One region of the Pseudomonas sp. I3-I5 genome, then DNA from elsewhere that is predicted to be linked to it. Evidence: riboswitches for the same ligand, from Rfam matches in the RefSeq annotation. Region 1 holds a riboswitch; the other holds the start of a gene.
The links. A riboswitch is a leader RNA that binds a small molecule or an ion and turns the genes downstream of it on or off. The one in region 1 is predicted to bind cobalamin.
Positions count from the first base shown of each region.

Region 2: it holds a riboswitch for cobalamin, as region 1 does, so the genes downstream of both, cobO (cob(I)yrinic acid a,c-diamide adenosyltransferase) here and cobW (cobalamin biosynthesis protein CobW) in region 1, are expected to answer to the same signal.

Region 1 covers NZ_CP093940.1:2,411,055-2,426,792, reverse strand. The annotation lists gene MOP87_RS10890 (hypothetical protein) at 1-511, shown strand, start outside; gene MOP87_RS10885 (GlxA family transcriptional regulator) at 543-1,550, opposite strand; gene MOP87_RS10880 (PLDc N-terminal domain-containing protein) at 1,771-1,983, shown strand; gene MOP87_RS10875 (RidA family protein) at 2,126-2,554, shown strand; gene MOP87_RS10870 (DMT family transporter) at 2,643-3,536, shown strand; gene MOP87_RS10865 (TorF family putative porin) at 3,580-4,299, opposite strand; gene MOP87_RS10860 (branched-chain amino acid aminotransferase) at 4,463-5,482, opposite strand; gene MOP87_RS10855 (ATP-binding cassette domain-containing protein) at 5,578-7,176, opposite strand; cobalamin riboswitch at 7,514-7,727, shown strand; gene cobW (cobalamin biosynthesis protein CobW) at 7,827-8,894, shown strand; gene cobN (cobaltochelatase subunit CobN) at 8,898-12,659, shown strand; gene MOP87_RS10840 (ATP-binding protein) at 12,661-13,671, shown strand; gene MOP87_RS10835 (VWA domain-containing protein) at 13,791-14,336, shown strand; gene MOP87_RS10830 (hypothetical protein) at 14,438-14,704, opposite strand; gene MOP87_RS10825 (sigma-54 dependent transcriptional regulator) at 15,046-15,738, shown strand, end outside.
Region 2 covers NZ_CP093940.1:3,447,055-3,462,792, forward strand. The annotation lists gene cobD (threonine-phosphate decarboxylase CobD) at 1-848, opposite strand, end outside; gene cbiB (adenosylcobinamide-phosphate synthase CbiB) at 841-1,749, opposite strand; gene bluB (5,6-dimethylbenzimidazole synthase) at 1,746-2,402, opposite strand; gene MOP87_RS15350 (cobyrinate a,c-diamide synthase) at 2,393-3,688, opposite strand; gene cobO (cob(I)yrinic acid a,c-diamide adenosyltransferase) at 3,685-4,296, opposite strand; cobalamin riboswitch at 4,416-4,637, opposite strand; gene MOP87_RS15360 (sorbosone dehydrogenase family protein) at 4,791-6,107, shown strand; gene MOP87_RS15365 (C40 family peptidase) at 6,114-6,653, opposite strand; gene MOP87_RS15370 (NlpC/P60 family protein) at 6,795-7,433, opposite strand; gene hda (DnaA regulatory inactivator Hda) at 7,561-8,268, opposite strand; gene MOP87_RS15380 (AI-2E family transporter) at 8,428-9,531, opposite strand; gene MOP87_RS15385 (DUF2066 domain-containing protein) at 9,543-10,610, opposite strand; gene purM (phosphoribosylformylglycinamidine cyclo-ligase) at 10,897-11,955, shown strand; gene purN (phosphoribosylglycinamide formyltransferase) at 11,955-12,608, shown strand; gene MOP87_RS15400 (DUF3108 domain-containing protein) at 12,617-13,327, shown strand; gene MOP87_RS15405 (hypothetical protein) at 13,543-13,725, shown strand; gene MOP87_RS15410 (DUF2058 domain-containing protein) at 13,848-14,387, opposite strand; gene mazG (nucleoside triphosphate pyrophosphohydrolase) at 14,414-15,247, opposite strand; gene relA (GTP diphosphokinase) at 15,333-15,738, opposite strand, start outside.

The DNA.
Region 1 (15,738 bases):
CCACGTCACACCACTTTTCGAGGGTATTGCGGTACAGGGCCTTTGGAACGAGGGCAACCACCTTTTCGCCATCGAAGACCGCAAGGGTGATGGCCGCTTGCTGCGCTATGACTGGCGCAGCGGCCAGGTGGAGGTGTTGCGTGCGGGCCTGACCGAAGCCGAAGGTTTGACCCGATGCGGGGGTGGCCGGCTACTGTATACCGAGAAAGCCGAAGGGCAGGTCCGGGCGCTGTCCAAGGATGGCAAGGACCCTGTGGTGATCGATGGCCTCAACAACCCTACATTCCTGTTTTGCGACCAGCGTGGCCTCTGGATCAGTGAAGACAACACTCACCGGGCGCGGCTGCTGCGCATAAAGCCCGATGGGACTCGCCAGGCCGTGCTCTCGTTTCTCAAGGCGCCGCAGTCGATCGTGGCCGATGGCAGCGGTGGTTACTGGCTTGCAGAAGGCGGACGTGATCGCGTGCTGCACCTGACCCCTCCAGCGCAGCCGGCCGCTGCGTCAAACTGAAGTTTGAAAAAAGAGTCGATGACAGCAGCCATCAATCCCCCAGCCGCTGCTCACGCGACGGGGGATAGCCGAAGTAGGCGGCGTAGCATTTGCTGAAGTGCGACACCGAGACGAAGCCGCACGCTACCGCCACCTCCATCACCGAGAGATCGGAGTACTGCAACAGGCGGCGACTCTTGGTAATGCGAAGTTCCATGTAGTAACGCCGGGGGGAGGTGCCCAACTGCGCCTGGAACAGCCGGTCTATCTGGCGTCGGGACCGGCCGCTGTAAGCCGCCAACTGGTCCAGGCTGAGGGTTTCTTCGAGGTTGTTTTCCATCAGCTCGACGATGGTGCGCAGGTGCAGACTCATCGACTTCTTGGCCCCGGGACCCACTTGGCGATAGCGCGCACCAGAGAAGGACAGAATCTCCTCGACGCCCTCTGCCAGGCCATCACCGTACAGCCGTCGTACCAGTCCCAGCATCAGTTCCATCGCCCCGTTTGGGCTGGCGGCACTCAGCCGGTCCCGGTCGAGGGTAAAGCTTGCAGGCGTGATACGCGTCTGCGGGCTACGTTCGGCAAGGCTGGCACGTTGTTCGGGGTGAACGCTGCAGCCGTAGTCATCCAGCGCTCCGGCGCGCCCGAGAAACCATGCGCCATTCCACAAGCCGCCCAGGGCCATCCCGTGGGAAGCGCAGTCCTGGAGCAAGCGGTCGAGTTCAGGGTATTTGAGCGGCGTGCGTAAGCCGCCGCAGACCACCAGCAAGTCCAAGTGCTTGAGGGCGGTCGCCGAAAGCTCGGTGGTGATCAACTCGAGCCCCAGGTCACTCAGTACGCGGTCACCGGCAAGCGACAAGGGCGTGAATTGGAAGCTGTCGGCGCGCAAAAGGTTAGCCGTGACCAGTACGTCCATGGCCACGGTGAAGCTGGCCATGGAAAAGTGTTCGAGCAAAACGAAGTCGACCCGATAGGGCGCTTCAACGCTGGCGCTGCTGGTCTTTAACCGCAGCATGTTGCTGGTGCTGCTCTTTTTGCTGAACTGACGGGGTGTGGACACGCTGGACTCCGCTTCCTGGCTTCGCACCAAAGTGTGGCCGGTGCCCCTTGGAAAGACAATCGGCAAGGTGGCTGGCGCCAATGTGCAGGTCGTGTTCAGGCATGCGCTGGGCGTCGGCCTGGGGCAGGGAGGTTGCATGCGTGCTGGCGCCGTTCAAATCCAACGGAACCCTAGGCGTTATTGGGGAATCAATAGGGTAAGTGCCAATGGGAGGAAGCTCATGGAAATCGGAACGATTTGGTTCGTGGTGGCAATCATCTTGATTTTGCTGGAGATCTGGGCGATCTGGCACATCATGGGCAGCGATCGGCGCGCCGAGCGCAAGATGCTGTGGATTGTGTTCGTGGTGTGGGCACCGTTCCCTGGCCTGCCGATCTGGGCCTGGCGCGGGCCTCGCGCGGTTAAGGGCAAGGCTGTATTGGAAGAGAAGTGAATCGCGGGCCAGGCGCGGGGGCGTCTGGCGGCATCGCTGCTGTAATTCTAATGTCACGCTCAGGGCCGCTTTCGGCCCTTGACCTCAGGTCTGCTTGAGGTTGGATACTCGGCGTTCATTCCACAGACCGAGAGCCAATGCCATGCAGACCTCCGCCTTTGACCTGAGTAACCCTCAATCGCTGTATGACCCCAGTGGCAACGGTTACTCCCATGTGGCTGACGTGATTTCCGGGAGCAGGCTGCTGTTCATCGCGGGTCAAGGTGGGGAGCAGGCCAGTGGAACGCTGTCCCCTGATTTCGCCGGCCAGGCTCGACAGGCCATTGCCAATCTGGCGCTGGCCTTGTCCAGCAAAGGCGCGGGTCTTGAGCACGTGTGCAAGCTCACACTGCTTATCGTCGATCATAGCCAGGCACGCCTCAAGCAATGGGTGGACGCCGTAGACCGCGCCTGGGGCCAGGCTACCAAACCTACCTGCACGCTCATACCGGTTGCGCGACTGGCCCTGGACGGGATGCTAATCGAGGTGGATGCCGTAGCGGCGCTGCCCGCCTCCTCCCAAGGTAGGTAGCGCCAACGACTCGCTGTGTAGTAAATCTCTAATCAGGTTTGCGCCTTCCTGCGCGATGAGCACAGCAGTTCTCAGAGGTGACCACACCATGAGCACGACCTCTTCCCCGATCGACCGGCCGTTACTGAGCGCCTGGTTCTGGCCGGCCATGTTCAGCTTGATGGCCTTCGCCGCCAATTCGGTACTTTGCCGGCTGGCGCTCAAGGATGGCGCCGTCGACGCCATCACCTTCACCGCACTGCGCCTGGGCAGCGGCGCCTTGTGCCTGTGGTGGCTGGTACGGCTGCGCAACCCCTGTTCAGGGGCTGCCGGCAGTTGGAGAGGCGGTCTGGCGTTGTTTTGCTACGCCTTTCTGTTCTCCATTGCCTACCTTGATTTGAGCGCGGGCGTAGGGGCATTGCTCTTGTTTGGTGCCGTTCAGCTGACCATGTTCGGCGTGGCGGCGGTGCGTGGAGAACGGATCAGCCTGCGCGCGTTGTCAGGCATGCTGATGGCTTTTTCAGGCCTGGTCGTTTTGCTGCTGCCTGGCAGCCACGCACCTACACTGACGAGCGCCTTGCTGATGGTAGCCGCGGGCATGGCATGGGGTCTCTATACCTTGCTGGGCCAGGGGTCACCTCGGCCGCTGGCGGACACGGCAGGCAACTTCGTTCGCAGCGTGCCCTTCCTGGCGTTGTGCACGCCGCTGATCGCTCTGGGTGCCGAACTACGGTTCTCGACGGCCGGCGTGTTCTTCGCGGTGTGCTCTGGGATGCTGGCATCGGCGGCAGGTTATGCCGTCTGGTACAGCGTGGTGCGGCGCATCAGCGCTCAACAGGCCGCCACGTTGCAACTGAGCGTCCCGGTGATCGCCGCGCTGGGTGGGGTGTGGGTGATCGGTGAGGCGCTGTCGCTACGTGCCATGGGTGCCTGCGCGATAGTGCTGGGTGGGGTGGCTATCGCTGTAACGGCTCCCCGTCTACAGGCACCGACACAGGCTTGAGGTGGCCCAATGGTCGGCAAAGCCTGAGCATGAGCAGGCTTGCCTAGAAGAAACTGCGCTGGGCCTTGAGTGTCACCACGCTCTCGCAATAGGTGTTGATCCCCGAATAAGCATCGCAGCCGCCACCGGTCAGGTTCGAGTCGCTGTAGATGAGGTTCAGGTCCAGGCCCAACCAGGGGCGCGACAGCTGCATGGACCAGTCGGAGAAACCGTTGACCTGGCTGCCGTCGCCAATCGTGAACGGGGTGCCGAGCCGATGATGTGCAAGCTTGACCGTCAGGTCGGCATTGAGCAGGGGAACCTGCCCGAAATCGGCATACAAGGTGCCGATCCGGTTGCTTGGGTTGTCACGCAATGCCCCGCCGAAGCGGCTGCCCATGATCGAAATACCCCCATACAGCGCATGGCTCTCTGCGCCTGCGATGTTGGGTTGGCTGTAGTGAATGACGCCGATCTCGTAACCCAAGGTACTGTCGAAGTGATGCTTGTAGCCCACGTAGTTGTCGACCCGCAGGGTGGACCCTGGCGCCACGCCCATGCTGGGTGTGTACTGCCCTACGTACCACCCGCTGGTGTGACTGAAGTCCAGGCCGCCATGAAAGGCGCCGGTAGCGGCTGGGGAAATAAGCCCCTGGGCCATGCTGCGGGTAGGGGTCGTACTGAGGGTAAAGTCGAAGTCGCCCACTTCACGTTTGATCTGCTGGGCCAGGAGCGTGGGGCTGAACAGCAGGGCCGCGCTCAGCACTAGAAGGGGCCTGGTCATGGTCGGCTTCCTGAAGGGCTTGCAGTAGAGCCTTGAAGGATACCGGGCCTGGCCCGCGGAGGAAACCTCATGGCCTGCTCAAGTACGCAATTGCCTGTCGCGACGCGCAAAAAAAAGCGCGCCCCCTGAGGAGCGCGCCTTTGACATCAAGCAGCTTCGGTGATCAGGCCACTTTCACGATCCAGCCTGCCGGCGCTTCAATGTCGCCGCTCTGAATGCCGGTCAGCTCGTTGTAGAGCTTCTGGGTAACGGGGCCGACCTTCTCAAGGTCATGGAACACATGCAGCTTGCCGTTGTACTCGATGCCGCCGATGGGGGTGATCACCGCCGCGGTACCGCAGGCACCTGCCTCGATGAAGCGATCCAGTTGGCTGATTTCCACATCCCCTTCGATGACAGTCAGGCCCAGGCGAGACTGCGCCAGCTCCATCAGGGACAAGCGGGTGATGCCGGGCAGTACCGAAGCCGACTTGGGCGTCACGAATTCGTTATTGGCCGTGATGCCGAAGAAGTTGGCCGAGCCCACTTCCTCGATCTTGGTATGGGTCAACGGGTCGAGGTAGATGGCATCGGCGAAGTTGGCCTTTTTCGCCTCATAGCCTGGCTGCAGGCTGGCCGCATAGTTGCCACCGACCTTGGCAGCGCCGGTACCTTGCGGGGCAGCCCGGTCGAAGCTGGAGATCTGGAAGTTGTGTGGCTTCATGCCGCCTTTGAAGTACGAGCCTACCGGGATGGCGAAGATGGAAAAGATGAACTCCGGCGCGGTGCGCACGCCAATGTTGTCACCCGTGCCGATGACGAATGGGCGCAGGTACAGGGCGCCTTTGCCGTGGGGTGGCACGAAGCGCTCATTGGCCTTGACGACCTGCTTGCAGGCTTCGATGAACACGTCTGTAGGCACGTGGGGCATCAGCAGGCGCGCGCAGCTGCGCTGCATGCGAGCAGCATTCTGGTCGGGGCGGAACAGGTTGATCGAGCCATCCTTGCAACGGTAGGCCTTCATGCCTTCGAAGCACTGCTGGCCGTAATGCAGGGCCGTGGAGCCTTCGCTGATATGCAGCACGTTGTCTTCGGTCAGGGTGCCTTCATCCCACGCGCCATCGCGCCATACAGACAGATAGCGTTTATCGGTCTTGATGTAGTCGAAGCCGAGCTTGTCCCAGTTAATGCTTTCGTTGCTCATGACACCCTCGTTGTCTTGCAAGTGCCCACGTTGGGGCTGCTGTTATATGCGCACACGCCACCTTAATACATCTTCGCCGGATCGGAAATGTCCTATCACGACTTGGCAGGCGGCTGCGCAAGGTGCAGATAGCGGTCGAGCTCGAGCGCATCGAGCAACACCTGGTCGTGGGAAGCGATGATCAGCGCGCCGGTGAACTTCTCCAGCATCCTTTCCAGGGCCTGGAGCGATGGCAGGTCAAGGTGGTTGCCAGGTTCGTCCAGTAGTAGCAGTTCTACCGGGCGCCTGCGGTACAGAATCGCTGCCAGGGCCGCCTTCATGCGCTCGCCTCCACTGAGCAGCCTGCTGGGCAGCACGACACGCGCAGCGTCCAGGCCCAACTGAGCCAGCAGCATGCGGGCACGGCTCGGATCCAGTGCCAGGTTGGCCTGTTGCACGTGTTCCAGCGCGCTCACGTCGGCAGACAACACGCTGCAGTGCTGGTCGAGCAGCGCTGTTTCGCCTGCGACCAGGAGGTTGCCTGCAGGCGCTGGCAACTGGCCGGCGATCATCTTCAGCAGGGTGCTCTTGCCACTGCCATTGACGCCGGTGAGGGCGCAGCGTTGGCCCTGACGCAGGCTGAATTCGATGGGTACCGATGTGCCATGCGGCAGGCGCAAGGTTTGCAGCACTAACACTTGCCGCTGGACGCTGGGCTCAAGCGTTGGCGCGTGCACGGTAATTTCGCAGGCGCTTTCGACCGCTTGCGCAGCTTCGCGCACCCTGTCGGTCAGCCGTTGCTCGGCCTCCCGATGGCGTCGGCGCTGCTTGCCAAGTGTCGCCTGACTGCCTTGCTGTCGGTGATCGACCAGGATCTTGGCTTGGTTGACGTGCTTGGCCTTGCGCCCCGCCCGGGCCTGCGCTTTGTCCAGTGCCTGGCGTTGCTGCAGCAGAGCTCTGGCTTGCTGCTGTTGGGAGCGCTTGAGGTACTCCAACTGCTGTGTAGCTTGCGTGGTTTCGCAGCGCTTTTGCGCGTGATAGTGGCTGAAGTTGCCGCCATAGGCTTTCAGACCCAGGCTTGACAGTTCGAGAATACCGTCCATGTGATCGAGTAGAGACCGGTCATGGCTTATCACGAGCAGGCCGCGGTTCCAGGTTTGCATCATCGCCAGCCATTGCGAGCGGCCGTGGTCGTCAAGATGGTTGGTAGGTTCATCGAGTATCAGGAAGTCGGCCTCGCTCAACCAGGCACCCATCAGCGCCACACGCATGGCTTGCCCGCCGCTCAGGGTATGAACAGGGCGTTGCAGCTCCAAGTGACCCAGGCCATGGCGATGCAGGTGGGCGCGCAGGCGCTCGGGCGCATCCCAGCGCTCGCCAACGGTGTCGAAGTCAGCCGCCTCTAGGCTGCCCATCTGGATTCGTTCGAGCGCTGCGATCAATGGGCCCATCTGGGCCAGATCGGCTACGGTCTTGCTGGTGTCGATCACCTGTTGATCGACAAGATGGACACGGCCAAAGCGCCGGCACGTGCCGCTGCTTGGCAACCGCCGGCCAGCGAGGAGTTGGCCAAGCAGGCTCTTGCCAACGCCGTTGCGACCCACCAATCCGGTTCGGGTACTGTCGAAGGTCTGTGTTAGATCGGTGAACAGTGGCCTGCCATCTGGCAAGACCAGGGTGACGCTGTCCAGCGTAAGGATAGACGTAGTCGTCATGTGCAACTCCACGAATGCCGCGACATTTCCGGTGGCGACCGGAAAGTGAAGACTGGCCGTCTAACAGACGGCGGCATCAATGGCGCATTGGACGAATACCTCGTGATGGGGACGTGGAAAGAGTAGAGGAGGCTGGGCGGCGCGTAAAGTGGGGCAGACGCTGAGGGGAGTGGTGAGTGCCTTGCACTTATTCTTTTGGTTGAAGCGGCCGCTCCTGCACACGTACTGCGCTACGCTCAGCGCTGTGCCCCTGTGTGAACCAGAGGATGCTCGCCGCCTGCCAGCAGTGCGGCGCCCCCACAGCCTCGACAACGGTTGACCACCCGACGGCCACTGCGTAGCCTTGGCCGTTCGAGGTTCTTCGGCCAGGCCGGAGCTAAGACGGGAACGCGGTTCAAGCCGCGGCTGCCCCCGCAACTGTAGGCACCATCGATGAGTCGACACTGCCACTGCGCCAGGCGCGGGAAGGCGTCTTCTCCCAAGCCCGGTCCTGATGACCGTGCCTGGCGCAGGTGCAAGCCAGGAGACCTGCCTCGCAACGTTTTCGACTTTAAACCGGGCGGGGTGATCCGGTGGCGAACATGCCCGGCCAGTCTGGTCGACGGCACTCGTCCTGCATGCCCGCGCCATTCTGCCAAGGGCACTGCAACATGAAAACACTGGCCAAGCTCCCCGTTACCATCGTCACCGGCTTCCTGGGCTCGGGCAAAACCACCCTGTTGCGCCACATGCTCGACAATGCCCAAGGGCGACGCATCGCCGTGATCGTCAACGAATTCGGCGAGCTGGGCATTGATGGCGACATCCTCAAGCAGTGCAGCATCGGTTGCACCGAAGAAGAGGCCAATGGCCGCGTGTACGAACTGGCCAACGGTTGCCTGTGCTGCACCGTCCAGGAAGAGTTCTTCCCGGTGATGCGCGAACTGGTGGCGCGCCGCGGCGACCTGGACCATATTCTGATCGAAACCAGCGGCCTGGCTCTGCCTAAGCCACTGGTCCAAGCCTTCCAGTGGCCTGAGATCCGCACTGCCTGCACTGTCGATGCGGTGATCACCGTGGTCGACAGCCCTGCCGTTGCCGCAGGCACTTTCGCCGCCTACCCGGACCAAGTCGACGCCCAGCGCAAGCTGGACCCGAACCTGGACCACGAGTCCCCCCTGCACGAGCTGTTCGCTGACCAACTGGCCAGCGCCGACCTGGTCGTGTTGAACAAAGCCGATCTGATTGACGCCGACGGCCTGGCCAAGGTACGTGCCGAGGTCGCTGAAGAGCTGCCAGCGGCCGTCAAAGTTATCGAAGCCAGCAGTGGCAAATTGCCGCTGGAGGTGTTGCTGGGCCTGGGCGCCGAGTCCGAGCAGCACATCGATGCCCGCCCGACCCACCACGATGCCCATCACGACGGCGATGACCATGACGATCATGACCATGATGCCTTCGATTCCATCTCCATCGACCTGCCCGAATCCGATGAGCGAGTGCTGATCGAGGCGCTCAACCAACTGGTGGTCGAGTACGGCATCCTGCGCGTCAAAGGTTTCGCCGCCATTGCCGGCAAGCCGATGCGCTTGCTCATCCAGGGGGTAGGCACGCGCTTTGACAAGCACTTCGACCGCGCCTGGCGTGCCGAAGAACCGCGCATCACACGCCTGGTGCTGATCGGTCAGGACCTTGACCCTGCCCAGCTCGAAGCGCGTCTGCGCCAGGCCTTGGGCGCCTGACCCATGCACCTGCTGCGGACCCAGCCCGGCGGCTTCGTGCCGGACGACAGCATCGCCGACCTCGGCCAGACCCCTGCCGAACTGGTCATCCTCTGCAGCGGTGATTCGCACCTGGCCCTGCTCGCCGACAGCGCCGAGCAACTGCCCGGCGACTTCCCAAGCCTGCGCCTGGCCAACCCCATGCAGGTGCAGAACCACGCCTCGGTCGACCTTTATGTCGATCAGGTCTTGCAGCATGCCAAGGTCATCCTGGTGTCGCTGCACGGCGGCGTGGGGTACTGGCGCTACGGCGTGGAACAGTTGGTCACGCTCGCCGCGCGCGGCGTGCACGTGATCCTGGTGCCGGGCGACGACCGTCCCGACCCGGAACTGACCGGGCTCGGGTCCGTGCAGGGGGCGCAAGCCGAGCAGTTGTGGCACTACCTGCGCCAAGGTGGCAAGGCCAACGCACTCAACCTGTTCCATTACCTTGCCAGTCAGTGGCTGGACCGTGACTATTGCTGGTCCGAGCCGCGGGCGTTGCCCCGCACCTCGGTCTACCACCCTCTGGTGGGCAGTGGGGCGCTGGAGGACTGGTTCCCACACTGGGATACCGATTATCCGGTGGCGCCAATACTGTTTTATCGTTCGCACCTGCAGGCGGCGAACACGGCCTTCATCGATGTGTTCTGCCAGCGCCTGCAGGCAGCAGGTTTGAATCCGTTGCCCATTGCGGTGGCCAGCCTGAAGGAAAGCGCCTGCCTGGAACAGGTTGAGGCATGGCTCGACATTGTCGGCGCCGAGGTGGTGCTCAATACCACCGGTTTTGCCCTGTCCAGCCCTGAGCGTCCTAACCTGCGCCCGCTAAGACGAGACATCCCTGTGTTGCAGGCCATTTGTGCGCAGGACAACCAGCCGGGTTGGGAGGCCAGCGAGCAGGGCTTGGGCGCACGTGACCTGGCCATGCACATTGTGCTGCCCGAACTGGACGGGCGCATCATCACACGGCCGGTCAGCTTCAAGGACATGGCCTGGCACAGCGAGCGCAGCCAATCGGATGTGGTGTGCTACCGCGCGCACCCCGAGCGCATGGATTTTGTGGCCGAGCTGGCACGGCGCTGGGTGACCCTGGCGCGCCAGCCCAATGCGCACAAACGCGTGGCGTTGATTCTGGCCAACTATCCCACGCGCGATGGGCGCATCGGCAATGGCGTTGGCCTGGACACGCCGGCTGCGGCGCTCAATATCTTGCGTGCGCTGCGCACTGAAGGGTACCCGGTCAGCGAGCTGCCCGAGAGTGGCACCCAGCTGATCCATCACTTGCTGGGCGGTGTGACCAACGACCTGGACCACATCGATCAACGGCCGTGCGCCCAGAGCATGAGCCTGGTCGATTACCAGGCAGCATTCGACCGCCTGCCGGCCGCCAACCGCCAAGCGGTACTGGAACGCTGGGGGCCACCCGAGCAGGATCCAATGTTCCGCGAGGGCCGCCTGATGGTGGCAGGGGTGCGCATGGGGATGACCTTCGTCGGCATCCAGCCAGCACGTGGTTATCAGCTAGACCCCAGCGCCGTTTATCACGACCCGGACCTAGTGCCACCCCATGGGTACCTGGCGTTCTATTTCTGGCTACGGCATGGGTATGCCGCCGACGCCGTCATCCATGTCGGCAAGCACGGCAACCTGGAATGGCTGCCGGGCAAGGGGGTAGGGCTGTCTGATACATGCTGGCCGGATGCGCTGCTCGGCCCGCTGCCTAACATCTATCCGTTCATCGTCAACGATCCGGGTGAGGGCGCGCAGGCCAAGCGGCGCACGCAAGCGGTGATCATCGATCACCTGATGCCGCCGCTGACCCGCGCCGAGACCTATGGCCCGCTGCGCCACCTGGAGCAATTGGCCGATGAATTCTACGAAGCACAACTGCTCGACCCGCGTCGCGCCCGGGAGCTGCAACGCGACATCCTCGAACTGGTCAGGACCCATCACATCGACCGGGAATTGCAGCTCGAAGGGCAGCTTGACGATGCAACCGTCTGGTTGCCACGCCTGGACACCTACCTGTGCGACCTCAAGGAATCGCAGATCCGCGATGGTTTGCATGTATTCGGCCAGTCGCCCGAGGGCCGATTGCGCCTGGATACGCTGCTGGCACTGCTGCGTGTCGAGCGTGGCGATGGCCGTGGCGGCAATGCGAGTGTGTTGCGCGCCCTGGCCAAGACACTGGTCCCCGGCTTCGATCCGCTCGACTGCGACCTTGGGCAACCCTGGGAAGGCCCACGGCCTCTGCTACTGATGAACATCAGCGACCAGGCCTGGCGCACGGCCGGCGATACGCGCGAGCGCCTCGAACTGCTGGCATTGCAGGTTATCGAAGGTGCGCTCGACGGCTCGCTGCCAGCGTTGGAGGTGGAACTTGGAGCGCCCGTCCAGGCCGTTGTCGATCATCTGCTCGCTACAGTGGCGCCGAGCCTGGACGCCTGCGGCGCCGCCGAGATGAATGGGTTGCTTGCAGCGCTAGCTGGGCGCTTCGTGCCGGCCGGTCCTAGCGGCGCACCCAGCCGCGGGCGGCTTGACGTGCTGCCCACAGGCCGCAATTTCTACACCGTCGACGTGCGTAACTTGCCGACCACGACAGCGTGGCGGCTAGGCTTTACGTCGGCCAACCTGATACTCGAACGTCATTTGCAAGATCATGGTGACCACTTGCGTCAGCTCGGGCTGTCGGTGTGGGGAACCGCGACCATGCGTACCGGTGGGGACGACATTGCCCAGGCCATGGCGCTGATGGGCGTGCGCCCAGTGTGGGCCACCGGCAGCCAGCGGGTCGACGATTTCGAGATACTGCCACTCAGCCTGCTGGACCGTCCGCGGGTGGACGTGACGCTGCGGGTGTCGGGTTTCTTCCGGGACGCCTTTGGCAGCCTGATCCGCCTGTTCGATGCTGCCGTCCAGGCCGTGGCCGGACTTGATGAGCCCGATGATCTTAATCCGTTGGCTGCGCGCGTGCGCGGTGAGCGTCTGGCCTTGCAGCAGCAGGGCCTAGACGCTGAGCAGGCGGCTCGACAGGCCGGTTGGCGCGTCTTCGGCGCCAAGCCCGGTGCCTATGGGGCTGGCATCCAGAATGCGATTGATGGGCGGCTGTGGCAGACCCGTGAAGACCTGGCCGAGGTCTACCTGAACCATGGCAGCTATGCCTATGGCGCCCAGGACGAGGGGACGCCGGCCAGGGCGCAGTTCGTCGAGCGCCTGAGCAAGGTGCAGGCAGTGCTGCAAAATCAGGACAACCACGAACATGACGTGCTGGATTCCAACGATTACTACCAGTTCCAGGGCGGCATGCTGGCGGCCACCGAAACGCTGGCCGGCGCGTCCGTGGCCAGTTACCACGGCGACCACAGCCAGGTGGACCGACCGCGCATCCGTACATTGAAGGAAGAACTCAACCGCGTGATCCGCGCGCGCGCGCTGAACCCCAAGTGGATCGATGGCGTCAAACGCCACGGCTACAAAGGGGCGTTCGAGATGGCGGCGACGGTCGACAACCTGTTCGCCTTCGACGCCACGACGCACCTGATCGACGATCACCATTACCAGTCGCTGGCCGATGCCTACGTGCTGGACCCGGCGACCCGCGACTTCATGCGCGAGCACAACCCGCAGGCGCTGCGCGACCTCACCGAGCGGCTGATCGAGGCGCAGCAACGCGGCCTCTGGCAGTCCCCCGGCGAGTACCGCGATGCCCTGGAAGAACAGCTGCTCGATGGCGAGGAACAGGCTTGAAATGAACGACGCTGCACAATTTCCCCTGGCCGCCGTAGTGGGCGCCGACGATTTGAAGTTGGCCCTGTGCCTGACGGCCATCGATCCCAGGATCGGCGGGGTGCTCATCGAAGGCCCGCGTGGCATGGCCAAGAGCACCCTGGCCCGCGGCCTGGCTGACCTGCTGGGCGATGGGCCTTTCGTGACCTTGCCGCTGGGCGCCAGTGAAGAGCGCGTGGTGGGCACACTCGATTTGGATGCCGCACTCGGGCAGGGCAAGGCGCAGTTCTCCCCCGGCGTGCTGGCCCAGGCCAATGGTGGCGTGCTCTATGTCGATGAAGTCAACCTGCTGCCGGACACCTTGGTCGACCTGTTGCTCGATGTCGCCGCCAGTGGTACCAACCGCATCGAACGCGACGGCATTTCCCATCGTCACGATGCCCGCTTCGTCTTGATCGGGACCATGAACCCCGAGGAAGGCGAGTTGCGCCCTCAGCTACTCGATCGCTTCGGTCTGAATGTGGCGCTCGACGGTCTACCCGCGCCTGATGCACGGCAACAGATCATCCGGCGCCGGCTGGCCTTCGACCATGACCCCCTGGCGTTTTGTGCCCAGTGGGCACCGGCCCAGGAGGCCTTGCGTAAGCGCTGTCAGGCAGCGCGCCAGGCGCTGGACGACATTGCACTGGATGACCGGACCTTGGCCAGCATCACCGAACGCTGCTTCGCCGCTGGAGTCGATGGGCTGCGGGCCGATCTGGTGTGGCTGCGCGCGGCCCGCGCCCACTGCGCATGGCGCGGGGCGGCGGCCATCGAGGCGGCAGATATCGATGCGGTGGAAGATTTTGCCTTGCGCCATCGCAGGCAATCGCCCGCCCAGGCTACTGCGCCCGCAGCGCCCGAGCAGCCGCAGTCACAGACCGGCAACAGCTCGGCCGAGAAGGGCGGGCAGGGGGACTGGGGGTCTTTGGCCCCGCAGCCTGTGGCAAGCGGGCCAAGGCGTGAGGTGCCGAACTGGGCAAAAAAGCCCTGAGCATCCGTCAGCCGGCCAAGACGACGGGTGCGCAAGCAGGCAAGGGCGCGCGCTCAGGTGCAAGCCGCGGTCGAGCCCAGGCAGCCAGTGCTGGCCGGGTCGCCTGGTTACAAAGCCTATTGAAGGGCCGGCCCAGGCACCGCGACGATTTATGCTGGCACACCCGCAGGGGCGCACCGGCCCAGCTATGGCTGATCATCGTCGATGCCTCCGCTTCGACACGTCGTCATCAGGCGCTCGCGCACACCAAAGGACTATTGGCCACGTTATTCGACCATGCCTACCGCCAGCGGGCACGGCTGGCTTTATTGACGGCAAGTGGCAGTGCCCCACAATGGCAGCGCCATGGGCTCAAAGCTTCGGCGGCGCTGCAACCCTGGCTGCAGGCGCTGGGCGCGGGAGGCGGCACGCCGTTGCTGCCGGCGCTGGAGCAAGCAAGGCAGTGGCTGGGCGCTCGGCGCAAGGCCCATCCTAAAGAGGAAGTACGCTGCCTGGTGTTCACCGACGGCCGCCTGCAGCAATGGGGTACCGTCGAGCCCTTGCCGTGCTGCACATTGCTGGTGGACATGGAACTGACACCGGTCCGCCTGGGCCGTGCTCGCCTTCTGGCACAGCAATTGGCAGCGGACTATCAACACCTGCTAAGTTTCGAAGCGGTGAAGTAACAGCGGTGTGGTGCGGCAACAAGTCGCACGCAAGAAGGGTAAACAGGGACGGCTGGAAGTGCATGTGCGTGGCAGAGCACGCACATGTCGAAGCTGTTCATTTACTTGGGCATCGACCAAGGCTGCAGGTGGTAGCCTTTTTCACAAAGTTCAGCGCGTACTTCTTCGATCAGGTTAAGCCACTGGGCTTTGTCAGAATAAGTTTGCGAGGTTACCTGCTTGCTGCCGATGCGGGCGCTGGTACGGTCGATGACCGCCAGGCTCAGGTCGCCAGTGCCGTTGGGGGCGTCCCAGGCCACGCAGTGGAAGGGTTCGAAGGCGTGGTCGGCGATCAGCAGTGCTTCGTTGACACGGAGCGGGGCATTCATGGTTCGGTCTCTCTGTGGTCCCAAACATTCAAGTGACGTCCGCGTTGCTTCAAGGTCGCCTCATGTATCGCGAAATGCAGCGCGGGGTTATGTGTACTGATGCTCGACAACCGGCATCGAGTCACATGGGTACAGCAAAATAATCAACGATTATTCATTTTTCGTTCTAACGCGCCCCATGTGAGGACGTTACCCATCGAAAATTCCCCCGCCAAGTTACGAAAAGCCGTATTGGCAGACAAACGGTCATAGGCACCGTCAACTTCATTGCTACTGTTATTCGGGCGCCACAACTTACTGTTTTACTTCAAGAAACCAATACTTGGCGCCAAGGATCGGTCATGCAACAAACCGCAGTGCAACGCCGCCTGCTCATCGTCGATCCTTGTGACGATTGCCAGCGCCTGACGCCTGGCTTGCTAGAGGCTGGGTGGGATGTCGACAGCTGCACCTTGGCGCAGGCATTGGAACATCGCTGCGATGTAGGCGTATTGCGCCTGGATGAGGCGCATCTCAAACACCCGGACGTGGTCAAGGACATGATCAAGCGCAGCAACACCGAGTGGATCGCGGTGCTGAGCGCCGAACAACTGCGCTCCCCGGCCTTCGGGGATTTCGTCTGTGAATGGTTTTTTGATTTCCATACCTTGCCCTTCGATGAGTCGCGGGTACAGGTCACCCTGGGCCGGGCCTTTGGCATGGCGCGGCTGCGTGGCAAGGGCACGGTCAAGGCGCTCGACACCCAAGACGAGTTGCTGGGCGAGAGCCGGCCGATTCGAGAGTTGCGCAAACTGCTGGGTAAGCTGGCACCGACCGAGTCGCCTGTGCTGATCCGCGGCGAAAGCGGCACGGGGAAGGAGCTGGTGGCGCGTACGCTACACCGCCAATCGCAGCGTAGTGGCCAGCCGTTCGTGGCGATCAACTGTGGGGCCATCCCCGAGCACTTGATTCAGTCCGAACTGTTCGGGCACGAAAAGGGCGCATTTACAGGTGCCCATCAACGCAAGATCGGTCGCATCGAAGCGGCTAACGGC
Region 2 (15,738 bases), 1.0 Mb from region 1:
CGGGCGGCATGCTCGCACCGCACGTACTGGAACAGGTCACAGCCGCCGGCGGGCGCCAGCCCTGCATGGGACAGCAAAGCCGCCAGGCGTTCGCTGGCGCCTGCACAGCGCTGGCGCTGCAGCTGCTGCGTGGCCAGGTCGGTCAGGCTGGCCTGGGCCAGCACCCGGCTGGGGCCGTTGATGGTCCACGGGCCGAGCAATTCGGCCAGGCGCTGCAGCACGCTGTGCTCTGCGGCCACGAAGCCCAGGCGCACACCGGCCAGGCCGAAGAACTTGCCGAACGAGCGCAGCACTATCAAACCCGGGCATTCGGCACGTTTGATCACAGTGTTTGCGGGGCTGTTGTCCATGAAGGCTTCATCGACCACCAGCCAGCCGCCGCGTGCTGCCAGGCGCTGATGCCACCCCAGCAGTGTGGGCGCAGGCACGACGCGGCCGGTGGGGTTGTTCGGATTGACCAAGACCAGCACGTCGAGGTTGTCGATCGCGTCGTCGACCTGGTGCTCATCCAGCTCAAGCAACGTGTGCCCAGTCCGCTGCCAGGCATAGGGGTGCTCGGCATAACAGGGTGTCAGCACTCCGACTCGGCTCGGGCTGCGTAACAGCGGCAGGGCCTGGATGGCAGCCTGTGAGCCCGCCACGGGCAGCAGTCGCGTGGCGCCGTAGTAGCTGCACGCCGCCTGCTCAAGGCCATCGTCTGTTTCCGGCAGGCGTGCCCAGGCTTCGATAGGGATCGGCGGTATCGGGAAGGACCAGGGCGCAATGCCACTGGACAGGTCCAGCCACTGCTCGCGGGCGATGCCATATTGCCGAACCGCACGCAGCAGCCGGCCTCCATGTTCAAGCATTCAGGTAAGCTCCCAGACACAACACCAACAGCCACAGCCATACCCCACGCTGCACCAGTGTCCAGCCGCCCTCGATGGCATCGGGGCTGGCCGCAGGGCCGTCGCCCAGGCGCGGGCGGTCGTGCAGTTGGCCGTGGTACACCGCGGGCCCGCCCAACTCGACACCCAGCGCCCCTGCCCCGGCCGCCATGACCGGGCCAGCATTGGGGCTGTCCCATAGCGGCCCCTGGCGGCGCCAGCAGGCCAGCGCCAGGCGGGTTTTGCCCAGCACTGCGTAGGTGAGTGCGACCAGGCGCGCCGGCACATAATTGAGTACGTCATCGATGCGCGCCGCGCACCAGCCGAAGCGCTCGAAGCGTTCGTTTCGATAGCCCCACATGGCATCGAGGGTGTTGCTCAGTCGATAAAGCACCACCCCTGGCGCCCCGGCCACGGCAAACCAGAACAAGGCGGCGAACACGGCATCGCTGCCGTTTTCCAGCACCGACTCGGTGGCCGCCCGCGCCACCGCCGTCTCGTCCAGCTCACGGGTTTCACGGCTGACCAGATACCCCACTCGCCGCCGTGCTTCTTCCAGATCGCCCTGGCGCAAGGCCGTGGCCACCGGCAGCACATGTTCGCCCAGGCTACGCAGCCCCAGGGCGCAGTACAGCGCCAGCACATCGACCAGCCAGCCGATCACCGGCAGCCAGGAGAGCATGAGGGCCAGCAAGGTCAGCGGCACCACGGCCAGGAACCAGGCGCTCACGCCATGACTGCGCCAACCGCGCCCGCCGGCATTGAAGCGCCGCTCCAGGCTGCTGGCCATGTTGCCGAAAGCGACCAGCGGGTGGCGCCGCCGCGGCTCACCGAGCAACGCATCCAGGGCCACACCGGCCACGCTCAGCAACGCCACGCTCATACGCCTTCTCCCCACCGGTTTTCAAACAGCATCTCGTGCAACGGTCGTTCTTCGGTCCAGCTCTGCATGACCAGCATGGGCGCAGGATAGAATGCCGCCACCGGCCCCAGGCACAGCACGGCCACGGGTTTGGCGCCGCTGGGCATGCCAAGCAACGCTGCCAGCGCCTGGGGATCGAACAGCGATACCCAGCCCATGCCCAGCCCTTCGGCACGGGCGGCCAGCCACAGGTTCTGGATCGCGCAGGCGAGCGAGGCCAGGTCCATTTCAGGCAGGGTGCGGCGCCCGAAAATGTGAGGCTCACGGTTGTCCATCAAGGCGGCGACCCATAGTTCGGCGCAATCGTTGATGCCCTCTACCTTGAGCTTCATGAATTCGTCCGAGCGCTCGCCCAGCGCTTGTGCAGTCAACGCCCGTTCGGCCTCCACCAGGGCCTGGATGCGCCCACGCAGGGCCCGCTCGGTGATGCGGATGAACCGCCATGGCTGCATCAAGCCCACGCTCGGTGCCTGGTGGGCTGCGCTGAGTAACCGTGTCATGACCTGCGGCGCCACCTCCCCTTGAGCGAAATGGCGCATGTCGCGCCGCTCGCCGATGGCGCGGTAGACCGCGGCACGCTCCTGGTCGCTGAACGCATGTTCGTTCATGGGCAGAGCAGCGCTGCGGCTGCCTCCGGGTTGGAGGGGAAGTAGAAGTGCACGTAGGACGCGGTCAGGCGGCCCAGGCGATAGACCGCTTCGTTGCCGCGCCCACCGTTGGGGCTCAACCCACGTGCCAGCGGCTCGAGCGCGGTGCTGGTCAAGGAGTGGTGGTAGGTATGGCCGCGCAGTATGCCCTCGGGCAGTTCGACCGCCTGCAGAGCCAGGGCCGCCAGGCGCTTTTGCATGGTCGCCTCCCCCGGCAGCAACCCAAGCAACTCGACCCTGTCCCCGGCCACGTCGGTCAGTGCGTCGAGCAGATACAGCATGCCGCCGCATTCGGCGAGCAACGGCTTGCCCTGGGCATGATGGGCGCGGATGGCCTGGCACATCGAGGTGTTGCGCGCCAAGGCATGATGGTGCAGCTCGGGGTAACCGCCGGGCAGGTACAGGCTGTCCACTGGGGGCAATTCGACGTCATGCAGGGGGGAGAAGAACTGCACCTGTGCGCCTAGACGGCGCAACAGGTCCAGGTTAGCGCCATAGAGGAAGGCAAAGGCTTCGTCGCGGGCCACACCGATACGTACGCCCGCCAAGGTGGCCTGGGCGGGTAACGGATCGGCCGGTTCGAAGGTGACCGCCGGTGGCAAGGCGGCATCGCAACTGGCGCCCAATGCCTGGGCGGCAGCGTCCAGGCGTGCGTCCAGGTCGTTCAACTCGCTGGCCTGCACCAACCCCAGGTGACGGCTGGGCAGTTCGATGCCGCGCTCGCGGGACAAGCCGCCATACCAACGCAGGCCCTCGGTGAGGCTGCCTTCGAGCAGTTGCGCATGACGCAGGCTGCCCACCCGGTTGGCCAGCACCCCGGCGAACGGCAGATCCGGCTGATAACGCGCCAGGCCCAGGGCCAGCGCGCCAAAGGTCTGGGCCATGGCCGTACCGTCGATAACCGCCAGCACCGGCACGCCGAAGTGACGTGCCAGGTCGGCGCTCGAAGGGGTGCCGTCGAACAGCCCCATCACCCCTTCGATGAGGATCAGGTCGGCTTCACCTGCCGCCTCCCAGAGCAGCCGGCGGCTTTCCTCGGCACCGATCATCCACAGGTCCAACTGGCAGACGGGGGCACCGCTGGCGCGTTCGAGAATCATGGGGTCGAGAAAGTCAGGCCCGCATTTGAACACCCGCACCTTGCGGCCCAGATTGCGGTGCAGGCGCGCCAGCGCGGCAGTGACCGTGGTCTTGCCTTGGCCAGAAGCCGGCGCGGCAATCAGGACGGCGGGGCAATGGCGGGCCTGGCTCACAGCTCGACGCCCTTCTGGGCACGGATACCGGCCTGGAAGGCGTGCTTGAGCATGCCCATTTCGGTCACGGTGTCGGCCAGCTCGACCATTTCCGGCTTGGCCGCGCGACCGGTGACGATGACGTGCTGCATGGGGGGGCGAGCCTGGATGTCCGATAGCACCTGGTCCAGATCAAGGTAGCCGTGCTTGAGCGCAATGTTGAGCTCGTCGAGCACCACGAACTGCACCGCAGGATCCTGCAGCAGTTGCGTGGAGACGGCCCATGCCGCTTCTGCCGCCGCAATGTCACGCTGGCGGTCCTGAGTTTCCCAGGTGAAACCCTCGCCCATCACGTGATAGCGCACCTGTTCGGGAAAGCGCCTGAAGAACAGCTCTTCGCCGGTACTGTTGCGGCCCTTGATGAACTGCACCACCCCGCACTGCATGCCGTGGCCCAGGGCCCGGGCAAGCATGCCGAAGGCCGAGCTGCTCTTGCCTTTGCCATTGCCGGTGAGCACCAGCAGCAGGCCGCATTCGTTGGGGGAATTGGCAATGCGTTCGTCGATGACCGCTTTCTTGCGCTGCATCCGTGCCAGATGGCGTTCGTCGCGCTCGGTGGCGTCGCTCATGGGAGGTTCTCCGCTGGCTGACACCACGATCGAGCGCCGTGTCAGGGAATGGGCAGGCAAACGGAGCGCGCGCAGGGGCATTGGCCAAGGCCAGTGGTCACCGCGCATCACCCTCCGTGATGCCGTTGGCAGTATCAGGCCGGTCTCCGGGCTCGTGAGCGGGCCGCTGGCCCTGACCTGCGCGCCTTCCCGGGTATGGTCACCCAGTGGCCCTGCGCGGCCGTCACTCACTTACCGTTGCGGGGGCAGCGCCGGAATCGCACCCTGTGGGCACTCACCGACTTCCCAGTTTCACCCTGGCCAGACGTTGCTGGCGGGGCACCTGAAACACGCGCGAAGGTTAGAGGGTTGCACCCGGAGCGTCAATCGACGCGGCTCGCCTGGCGGCGCAGGAGGGATGGCCGAGCCACCCGCGTCAGCCCCGCCGCCTGTGCGACTGAACCCGCCGCGTTCCACAGCCTCTGAATCAATAGAACCTGCCGAGGACGTCGACCATGAACCGCGTGGCACTGCCTGTTGCACTTCTTGTAAGCCTGGGCTTGGGTGGCTGCGGCGAAACGGCGCGCCTGACAGTGGCCGACGGCACCGGCCCTGCGCCGCAGTTGCCCTCCCCCGCCAAGACCCTGCTCCCCACCGTGAACATCGCGCCAGCCGTCGGCTGGCCCGCCGGGCGCATGCCTCAGGCTGCACCCGGGTTACAGGTGTCGCGCTTTGCCGGTGACCTCGACCATCCGCGCTGGCTGTACGTGCTACCCAATGGCGACGTGCTGGTGGCAGAAACCAACGCACCTGCCAAGCCCGAAGACGCCAAGGGTATCCGCGGATGGGCCATGAAGCGGGTCATGGCACGCGCGGGGGCTGCCGTGCCCAGCCCTGATCGCATTACCCTGTTGCGCGACGCCGACCAGGATGGCGTTGCGGAAATCCGCCATACCTTTGCCGACGGGCTGAACTCGCCCTTTGGGATGGCGCTGGTGGGCAATGATTTTTACATAGCCGATACGGACAAGCTGCTGCGTTTTCACTACCAGCCGGGGGCACGCCAGGTAACCGGCCCGGCAGAAGTAGTTACCCTGCTGCCAGCCGGCCCGTTGAATCACCACTGGACCAAGAATGTCATCGCAAGCCCTGATGGGCAGCGCCTCTACGTCACCGTGGGCTCAAACAGCAACGTGGGTGAAAACGGACTCGACCAGGAGCAGGGTCGCGCCGCAATCTGGGAGATCGACCCTAGCACCGGCAAGCACCGCCTGTTCGCCACCGGCCTGCGCAACCCTAACGGGCTCGCCTGGGAGCCTAACAGTGGCGCACTGTGGACGGCGGTCAACGAGCGTGACGAAATCGGCAGCGATCTGGTACCGGACTACATCACCTCGGTACACGCGGGTGGATTCTATGGGTGGCCCTACAGCTACTATGGCCAGCACGTGGATGAGCGCGTGCAGCCCCAGGACCCCGCCAAGGTCGCCCGAGCACGGGTACCCGACTATGCCGTTGGACCGCATACTGCTTCACTGGGATTGGCCTTCGCCGGGCCGGATGTGCTACCTGCTCGTTTTGGAGCAGGCGCATTGATTGGCCAGCATGGGTCCTGGAACCGCAAGCCCCACAGCGGCTACAAGGTGATATTCGTACCCTTCGACGCCTCAGGCAAACCGTCGGGCCGGCCCATGGACGTGCTCGACGGTTTTCTGGATGAAGGCGGCCAAGCCATGGGCCGCCCGGTGGGGGTTGCCCTGGAGGGTCGCGGGGCCGTACTGGTCGCGGACGATGTGGGCAATGCCATCTGGCGCGTCAGCAAAGCTCGGTAACCCGTCTCAGGGGTTCTGTGCCAGGTGCCCCTGAGGGATGACCCGCTTGGCCTGCAGGTAGGCCTTGGCCCAGTAGCTGTTGGACAAATAGTCCAAACGCACCGTACCGCCAGTGCGAGGCGCATGCACGAAGCGCCCGTCCCCTACATAAATGCCGGCATGGCTCACCTGCGAGCCGCCACTGGTCGCGAAAAACACCAGATCACCCGACTGCAAGGATTTCACATCCACGGTAGGCGCACGCATGCCGATCATCTCGCGCGTGGAGCGCGGCAGGCTGATGCCGGCGGCATCGCGGTAGACGTACTTGATCAGACCACTGCAGTCGAAGCCTGAATCGGGCGTATTGCCGCCCCAGCGGTAGGGCGTGCCAACCAGACCAATGGCGCGAATCAGTACGTCATCGGCAGTGGGCGAGAAGCTGGGTTGGCTGTAGGTAACCTGGGGCTGCACAACCCGCACAGGGGCAGGCGCCTGAGGTTGGCTGGAGCAGGCCGCCAATAAGGCTGCCAGGGAAATGAAAGCGAAGCGCGCCATCGTTGTCATGGCCAAAACATCCTGTATGGGAACGCTGGGCCGCAGCGGGATAGAGTTGAGAAATTAGATTAGACGCTTTCTGTAAATACGCACGGCGTCGAGCTTTTTTGCAAAGCAGCGACGCCGTGGTTAGGACACATCAGATTGCCATTAGTTGCGCGCGATATGCGTCGGCGCCATGGCCAAGGCACGTTTGGCCTCGAGGAAGGTCTTGCTCCAGTAACGGTCACCGAGGCTATCGATGCGTACGCCCCCGCTACGGCGGCTGCTGGAGTGAATGAACTGGTTGTCGCCCAGGTAGATGCCAGCATGACTGACACGACCACGGCCGTTGGTGCTGAAGAACAGCAGATCGCCAGGCTTGAGTTTGTTGCGTGCCACCTTCGGCGCATCGACGTTGATCATCTCGCGGGTAGAGCGCGGCAAGGTCATGCCTGCCTCTTCGCGGAACAGGTAGCCGATGAAGCCGCTGCAATCGAAGCCGGACTGCTCCGAGGTACCACCGAAGCGATAGCGGGTGCCGATCAACGACATGCCGCGCTCCAGAATGCTGTCGGCCAGCACTGGCAGCTGATAGGGCTTGCTGCTGGAGAAGACCTCCAGTTCATCGTCAGTAGCCACTTCCTGGGGTTCGCCAAACACTGGCGAAGACGAGGCCTTGGCCTTGATCGCCGGCTGTACGGCGACCGGGGTGTGATCCTGGGGCTGGGATACCGGGCCTTGGGCCGCGCAGCCAAAAAGCAGGGTCACGAGTGCGAGTGGCACGAGGGGTGCGAAGCGCTTGAGCATGGGCACAACCGTGTCTGTAATCCTTTAGTGGGGTGGAACTATGCCCACTATAAGTTCCATTTGCAAATTTTATCGAAAAAGATGTGACTTTTCCGTGGGATGGCTCTGGCCCCGTGTTTTCAGGGGGTCACCAGCCCAGGGTTTCCTTGAGGAAAGGAATGGTGAGTTTGCGCTGGGCTTGCAGAGATGCCTGATCGAGCCGTTCCAGCAGATCGAACAGCGCACTCATGCTGCGCGCGCCGCGGGTAAGGATGAAGTGACCCACTTCGTCGGTCAGGTGCAGGCCGCGCCTGGATGCCCGCAATTGCAAGGCACGTAGCTTGTCTTCGTCGGACAGCCCGCGCATCTGGAACACCAGGGCAAGGGTGAGGCGGGATTTCAGGTCAGGCAGCTTCACCGGCAATTCTCGCGGGGAAGCGGATGCTGCCAGCAGCAGCCGACGGCCACTGTCGCGCAAGCGATTGAACAGGTGGAACATGGCCTCCTCCCAGTCCGGCTTGCCGGCGATGACGTGCAGGTCATCGATGCACACCAGTTCGTACTGGGCCAGGTAGTCCAGAAGACCGGTACCGCGTTCGAGCAGCTGCGCCAAGGGCAGGTAGACGGCAGGCTCGCCCCGTTGCTGGAAACGATGGGTGGCTGCTTGCAGCAGATGCGTGCGGCCCACGCCTTGTTTGCCCCACAGGTAGATGAGGCTCTCGGTCCAGCCGGCGTCGGCTTCGCAAAGCCGCTCGACATACCCCAACGCAGCGGCATTGGCGCCCGGATAGTAGTTGATGAAGGTGGCGTCGTCGCGCAGGCGCACACCCAGGGGCAACTGGATCGGTGGTTTCATGCTCGCGGGCGGTCGACAGGACCGCAGGGGGCCTTTTGTGGACAATCTGCAAAGTCTATACCTGCCAAGCGGGGTGCACAATGACGCCGCTGCAGAGTCCAAGCAAAATCAATGGGTTGCACTCTCCCAGCGCCAACCCGAGACTCACCTGCCGCCCTGTCACGGCTGATTGGGTGCGGGGGGATCGAGGGGGACTGGGACTGGAGCATCCCCTGCATACATGTCCGACTCCTTGTACAAGCCGTGCACGTGGCGCAGCAGCACCATGATGACCGCCGCCACCGGCAACGCGAGCAGCACGCCCGTGAAACCGAACAGCTCACCGCCGGCCAGGATGGCGAAGATCACCGCCACAGGGTGCAAACCGATCCGGTCGCCTACCAGTAGCGGTGTCAGCACCATGCCCTCGAGTGCCTGACCGACCATGAAGACCGCAACGATGCCGAGCATGGGATACAGATCGCCACCGAACTGAAACAGTCCTGCCACCAGCGCCGCGCCGATGCCAATGATGAAGCCCATGTAGGGGACGATGGCCGCCAGACCGGCCAGCATGCCGATCAACAACCCCAGTTCAAGCCCGACCAGCATCAAGCCTGCCGAGTAGATGATGCCCAACGCGACCATCACCAGCAGTTGCCCACGCACGAACGCACCCAGCACCTCGTGGCACTCGCTGGCCAGCTCGACGACTTTCGGCTCGCTCTGCCGCGGCAACAAGCTGCGCAACTTGGCCATCATCAAGTCCCAGTCACGCAACAGGTAGAACCCCACCACGGGGATCAGCACCATGTTGGCCACCCAGGCCATCAACGCCAGGCTGGAGGCCGTTGCCTGGGACAGGAGCATGCTGACGATATCGGTGGTCTGCCCCATGTGAGCGCCGATGGCCGCCTTGATCTTGTCGAATTTCCAGAACCCGTCGGCAAGGCCCAGGCGCCCCTGCACCCAAGGCAAGGCGACGTGTTCGAGCCAGTCAAGCACTTGCGGCGCCAGCGCATACAGGCGCACCAACTGCTTGGCCAGCATGGGGATGAGCACGAGCAACAGTGCAAGCATCAGCAACGTGAACAGCCCGAACACCACCGCTACGCCCCAGGTCCGTGACAACCCCAGGCGCTCCAGGCGATCGACCAGCGGGTCGGCCAGATACGCCAGCAGAATGCCGACCAGAAAAGGTGTGAGAATGTTGTGCAGGCTATAAAGCAGGGCGATGACGATCAATGCCACGCCCAGCCAGATCCAACGACGCATGTCAGTCATGAACGACCCTCTCACCAACCAAAGCGCAAGCCATCGAACGGTTCGGCACCAGCCGCAGGCGACACTGGTGGCTCGTCTGGGGACGTACCCACTGGCCCAGGGGTCACCTGCGGCGCAGGTATCTGCTCGGCCGGGACTTCCCTGAGCTTGGCCAATGCCAGCTGAGCCCGTAGTTGTTCGCGGCTGGCGGTGACCGAATAGGTCAGCACGTCGCCGTCGACCCGCTTCAACTGCGCGCCGTAGGACTCCAGAACCCGGGCCAGCTCAGCGTAGCGCGGCAGGTTCATGCCCTGGACCTGCATCTGCACTTGGCCACCGGCCCCGGGTCGCGTCACGTAACGCGGTGCCAGCCGCGTACTCACCGCAAGCATCACGGCGTCGGCAAGCGCTGCCGGGTCCGCTCCTTCGGCGCTGCCCTGCTCGCGCTCACCGCCCAGCCACAATTGCCATTTACCTTGCCATTTGCCGTCGACCTGCTGGGCGTGCACAGCCAGCAGAGCATCGGCGCCGTAGCGCTGGGAGACTTCACGCAGCGGCCCCGGGTCCTTGGCGTCGATATGCTTGGCATCGGCCACCAATTGCTCTTGCAGATCGGCCAGAGGCAGGCGCAGCGGCAAGCCCCGGTGACGGGCCGCGCGCCGCAACGGCTGGGCGCTGGGCTGGCCGTCCCCTACCAAGCTGGTGCCGTCAACGCTCTCGACGAGCCACCAACCCAGAATCGACGGGCGATTGCTGCCCCACAGACTAAGGCCCGCCTTGCGCAGGGCACGTTCGGTGCTACCGGGGTCGAACTCGACCCGCACGGTTTCGGGCGGGCCAGCGTCGCTGCCCACCTGGTTGACGATCGGTTGCGGGTCCTTGCGCAGTGCGGCCAGCGCCGGGCTCTGCACGGCCTTGGAGTCGCCGGTCAGGCGCAGCACCAAGGTGTCGAAGGCCTGGCTGGTCGCCGCCGCACGCGCCTCGGCGCCCTGCCCGGCCACTGGCTCGCGTACCTGATAGAGGCCGGAGACGTTTTCGGCCTGGGCCGCGCCTGCGATCAACGCCAGACATCCCATGACCCAAGTAGTGAAGAAGCGCATCGTTGTGTCCTTGTGATCTGGAACGGCGAGTTTCAAGCTTCAGCGCTCACACCTCAAGCGGCACGGTTAAAGGTAGCACCGGCAAGGCCAGGCTTCTGGCGATCTTGCAGGGGCAAGGGCCCTAAATTCACCTGCCCGTCGGCCGGAGGATGGCCGCTGCCCGGCAACCCTGATAAAATCGCGCGCCTTCACAGACCACTGATGTCACGGTTAGCCGCTGCATGGCTGCCGGCCCTTGCCGTCAGGGTCGTTTTTACGAATCCCTCCCTCCTAAAGGCCTGGATCAATGAGCAAGCAACCCTCCCTGAGCTACAAGGACGCCGGTGTAGACATCGACGCCGGCGAAGCACTGGTCGAACGCATCAAGGGCGTGGCAAAACGCACCGCACGCCCTGAAGTCATGGGTGGCCTGGGCGGCTTCGGCGCCCTTTGCGAGATCCCGGCCGGCTACAAGCAGCCGGTGCTGGTCTCCGGCACCGACGGCGTGGGCACCAAGCTGCGCCTGGCGCTGAACCTGAACAAGCACGACAGCATCGGCCAGGACCTGGTCGCCATGTGCGTGAACGACCTGGTAGTTTGCGGCGCCGAACCGCTGTTCTTCCTGGATTACTACGCCACTGGCAAGCTGAACGTGGACGTGGCGGCTACCGTGGTCACCGGTATCGGCGCAGGTTGCGAACTGGCGGGCTGCTCGCTGGTTGGTGGCGAAACCGCCGAGATGCCGGGCATGTACGAAGGTGAGGACTACGACCTGGCGGGCTTCTGCGTAGGTGTAGTGGAAAAGGCCGAGATCATCGACGGCTCGCGCGTGGCCACCGGTGATGCGCTCATCGCTCTGCCATCCTCGGGCCCGCACTCCAACGGTTACTCGTTGATCCGCAAGATCCTCGAAGTCTCGGGCACCGACGTCGAAAGCACCCAGCTCGACGGCCAGCCACTGACCGACCTGCTGATGGCGCCAACGCGCATCTACGTCAAGCCGCTGCTGCAACTGATCAAGAACACTGGCGCAGTCAAGGCCATGGCCCACATCACCGGTGGCGGCCTGCTGGACAACATCCCGCGCGTATTGCCGGCCAATGCCCAGGCGGTCATCGACGTGGCCAGCTGGCAGCGCCCAGCCGTCTTCGATTTCCTGCAGGAAAAGGGCAACGTCGACGAGCATGAAATGCACCGCGTACTCAACTGCGGCGTGGGCATGGTGATCTGCGTAGGCCAGGACCAGGTCGAAACTGCCCTAAGCGAACTGCGCAACGCCGGCGAACAGCCTTGGGTCATCGGCCATATCACCGAGGCCGCAGAGGGCGCTGCTCAGGTCGAGTTGCAGAACCTCAAGGCACACTGATGCCGAGCAAGCCCTGCAATGTCGTGGTACTGCTGTCGGGTTCCGGCAGCAACCTGCAAGCGCTGATCGACAGCAGCGCCATCCCGGACAGCGCCGTGCGCATCGGCGCGGTCATCTCCAACCGCGCCGATGCCTACGGCCTGCAGCGCGCAGCCGCTGCCGGTATCGAAACCGCAGTACTCGACCATACCGAATTCGAAGGCCGCGAAGCCTTCGATGCGGCCCTGGTGGCGTGTATCGATGGGTTCGCCCCGGACCTGGTGGTGCTGGCGGGTTTCATGCGTATCCTCAGTGGCGGCTTCGTGCGCCACTACCAGGGTCGCCTGCTCAACATCCATCCTTCGCTGCTGCCTCGCTACAAAGGGTTGCACACCCATCGACGCGCCCTGGAAGCAGGGGATGCCGAGCATGGGTGCAGTGTCCATTTCGTCACCGAGGAACTCGATGGGGGCCCGTTGGTCGTACAGGCTGTCGTGCCGGTGGCACCCGATGACACGGTCCAAAGCCTGGCTCAGCGGGTTCACGCACAGGAACACGTCATCTACCCAATGGCTGTTCACTGGTTCGCCAACGGCCGCTTGCGTCTTGGCGAACAAGGTGCATTACTGGATGGCCAGCCCCTGTCGGCCAGCGGTCATTTGATTCGATCCTAGGAGATACTATGCGTCGCGCCCTGCTCTTGGCTCTTGCCGTGCTTGCCCTGCCCCTCCAGGCAGCAGACCTGAAGCCGTTCTCGGCCAGCTACACCGCCGACTGGAAGCAACTGCCCATGAGCGGCACCGCCGAACGTAGCCTGGTCAAGAATGCCGATGGCACTTGGGACCTGAACTTCAAGGCGTCAATGATGATCGCCAGCCTGACCGAGCAAAGCTCGTTGCGCCTGGAAAACGATACCTTGCTGCCGCAGCGTTACCACTTCGAGCGCGGCGGTCTTGGCAAGGCCAAGAAGGTCGACTTGGACTTCGATTGGGCTGCCAAGAAAGTGACCGGTAGCGATCGTGGCGATGCCATCACCCTGCCGCTCAACCGTGGGGTGCTCGACAAGTCGTCCTATCAACTGGCGCTGCAGCACGATGTCGCTGCAGGCAAGAAGAGCATGACTTATCAGGTGGTCGATGGTGACGAGATCGATACCTATGACTTCCGCGTGCTGGGCACCGAAAAAGTCACCACCAAGACCGGCCAGGTGGATGCCGTCAAGGTCGAACGTGTGCGTGATCCAAGCCAGAGCAAGCGCATCACCGAGCTATGGTTTGCCAAGAACTGGGACTACCTGCTGGTGCAATTGCGCCAAGTGGAAACCGATGGCAAGGAATACGTGATCGTCCTGCAGGACGGCACGGTCGATGGCAAGTCGGTCAAAGGTAACTAACGTTCGAGGTTGTCGGCGTTTAGCCGTAATCAACGCAAAGCCCCGCCCTGTGCGGGGCTTTTCTTTGGCCGGGCATAAGGCAGTCGCGCCAGGGCATGCCATGGCTACATGAAACTTGTTTCATGACCGTTTTATTTACTTAGGCTGCTAACAAACTCTATAAATAAGGCGTGCGACAGACTGTCGCACCCAACCCGAAAAAGTGGAGTTTAACGATGACAGTTCAAGTGACCGAACGCGACGAATCGAAAATGTCCCACGAAGGCCTGGCCGCAGGCGTGCGGATCTGGGATGTGCACCAGCAGGGCCAGTTGGTCGGGATGTTCCACAACGAGCACGAGGCGCAACAGTACCGTGTCGAACTGGAAGACCTGGAAAAGCAGCGCACGACGCAGTGACAGCGATCTTCAGAAAAACCATGACGTGAATAGTCGTCGTGGTGCCAGGGGCCGCCTCGCGGCCCAGCGCACACAATGCGGCCCTGCCTAACCGATTCACGATCAGACAGGGCCTTGCAGCGTTACCACATCAGATCGTCAGGGATCTTGTACGCCGCATACGGATCGTCGTCATCGGCTTCCTCGACATGGGTATTGAGCAGTAATACCCGGCCCGGGTCGCGTTCCTGAATCTTGACGGCAGCCTCGCGGGGAATGACCTCATAGCCGCCCCCGTAGGACACCACCGCCAGCGCACCATTGCTCAACTTGCTGCGCATCAGGGCGTTGACCGCGATACGTTTGACCTTTTTGTCGTCGACGAAGTTGTAGTAATCCTCGGTCGTGAGCTTGGGCAGGCGGGTCGCTTCGATCAGTTGCTTGATCTGCGCGGCGCGTGCCTTCTTTTCGGCTTTTTCCTGCTGTTCACGGTTGAGCGCCTGATCACGCTTGGCCTTTTCAGCCATGGCTTCCTTGGCCAGCCGCTGCTGGGTATCGTCCACGTCGACCTGGCCTTTGTGCTCCAGGCGCTTCTGTTTCTTTTCAGCCTTGTTGGCCTGAGAAACCTGTTTCTGGTTGACCAGCCCGGCTTTGAGCAATTGGTCGCGAAGGGAAAGGCTCATGAATGTTCACTCACTTATGCAACAGCTCAGCCGCAGCTGGGCAGGTTCTTTTCCTGACGCTTGGCTTCACCCCAAAGGGTGTCCAGCGCATCAAGGTTACAATCTTCAATGGCAGTGCCGCTGTCACGCAATGCCTGCTCGATAAAGCGAAAACGTCGCTCGAACTTGCGATTGGCTCGGCGCAAGGCGTTTTCAGGGTCATGTTTCAAGTGACGCGCCAGGTTGACCACCGCGAACAGCAAATCGCCTACTTCGTCTTCCAGCGCATCGTTGTCCCCGTCGGCCATGGCCTGCAACACTTCGCCAAGTTCCTCACGCACCTTGTCCACAACCGGCAAGGCCTCGGGCCAGTCGAAACCGACGGTGGCCGCACGCTTTTGCAGTTTGGCCGCCCGGGACAAGGCAGGCAATGCCGTCGGCACATCGTCGAGCAACGACAGCTGCTCTGGTCGGCTTTTTTGCGCCCGCTCCTGCGCCTTGATTTCTTCCCAGCGTGACTTGACCTGCGCATCGCTCAGGCTGGGCGTCTCCAGCGGCGCATACAGGTCCCCGGTCGGAAAGACATGCGGGTGGCGACGAATGAGCTTGCGGGTGATGCCATCCACCACGCCGTCGAACGCGAAACGGCCCTCCTCCCGAGCAAGCTGGCTGTAGTAGACCACCTGGAACAGCAGATCACCCAACTCGCCTTGCAAGTCCTCGAAATCGCCGCGTTCGATGGTGTCCGCCACCTCGTAAGCTTCTTCGAGGGTGTGCGGGACGATGCTGGCATAGTCCTGCTTCAGGTCCCAGGGGCAGCCGTAGTGCGGGTCGCGCAAGCGAGCCATGAGGTGAAGCAGGTCCTGGAGGGTGTAGGTCATTCAGGCAAGTCCTTGACGGTCGGGCTTGGCGGGCAAACCGGCCCCACAGGTGAGGCGGTCTACCCGCAAATCGTGCACACGTGGTTCAGGGCGTACGATTACGCCGTGTCTCGATGATGTTCGGCAACTGCGAGATACGCCCCAGCAAGCGCCCAAGGGCGTCCAAACCGGGAATCTCGATGGTCAGCGACATCAGCGCCGTGTTGTCTTCCTTGTTCGAGCGGGTGTTGACCGCCAGCACGTTGATCTTCTCGTTGAGCAGCACCTGGGAGACATCGCGCAGCAAACCGGGGCGGTCATAGGCACGGATGACGATATCGACCGGATAGGTCTGTACCGGTATCGGCCCCCAGCTGACCTGGATCATGCGCTCTGGCTCTTTGCCGGCCAGCTGCAACACCGAGGCGCAATCCTGGCGGTGGATGCTCACCCCGCGCCCCTGAGTGATGTAGCCGACGATGGCATCGCCAGGCAAGGGCTGGCAGCAACCG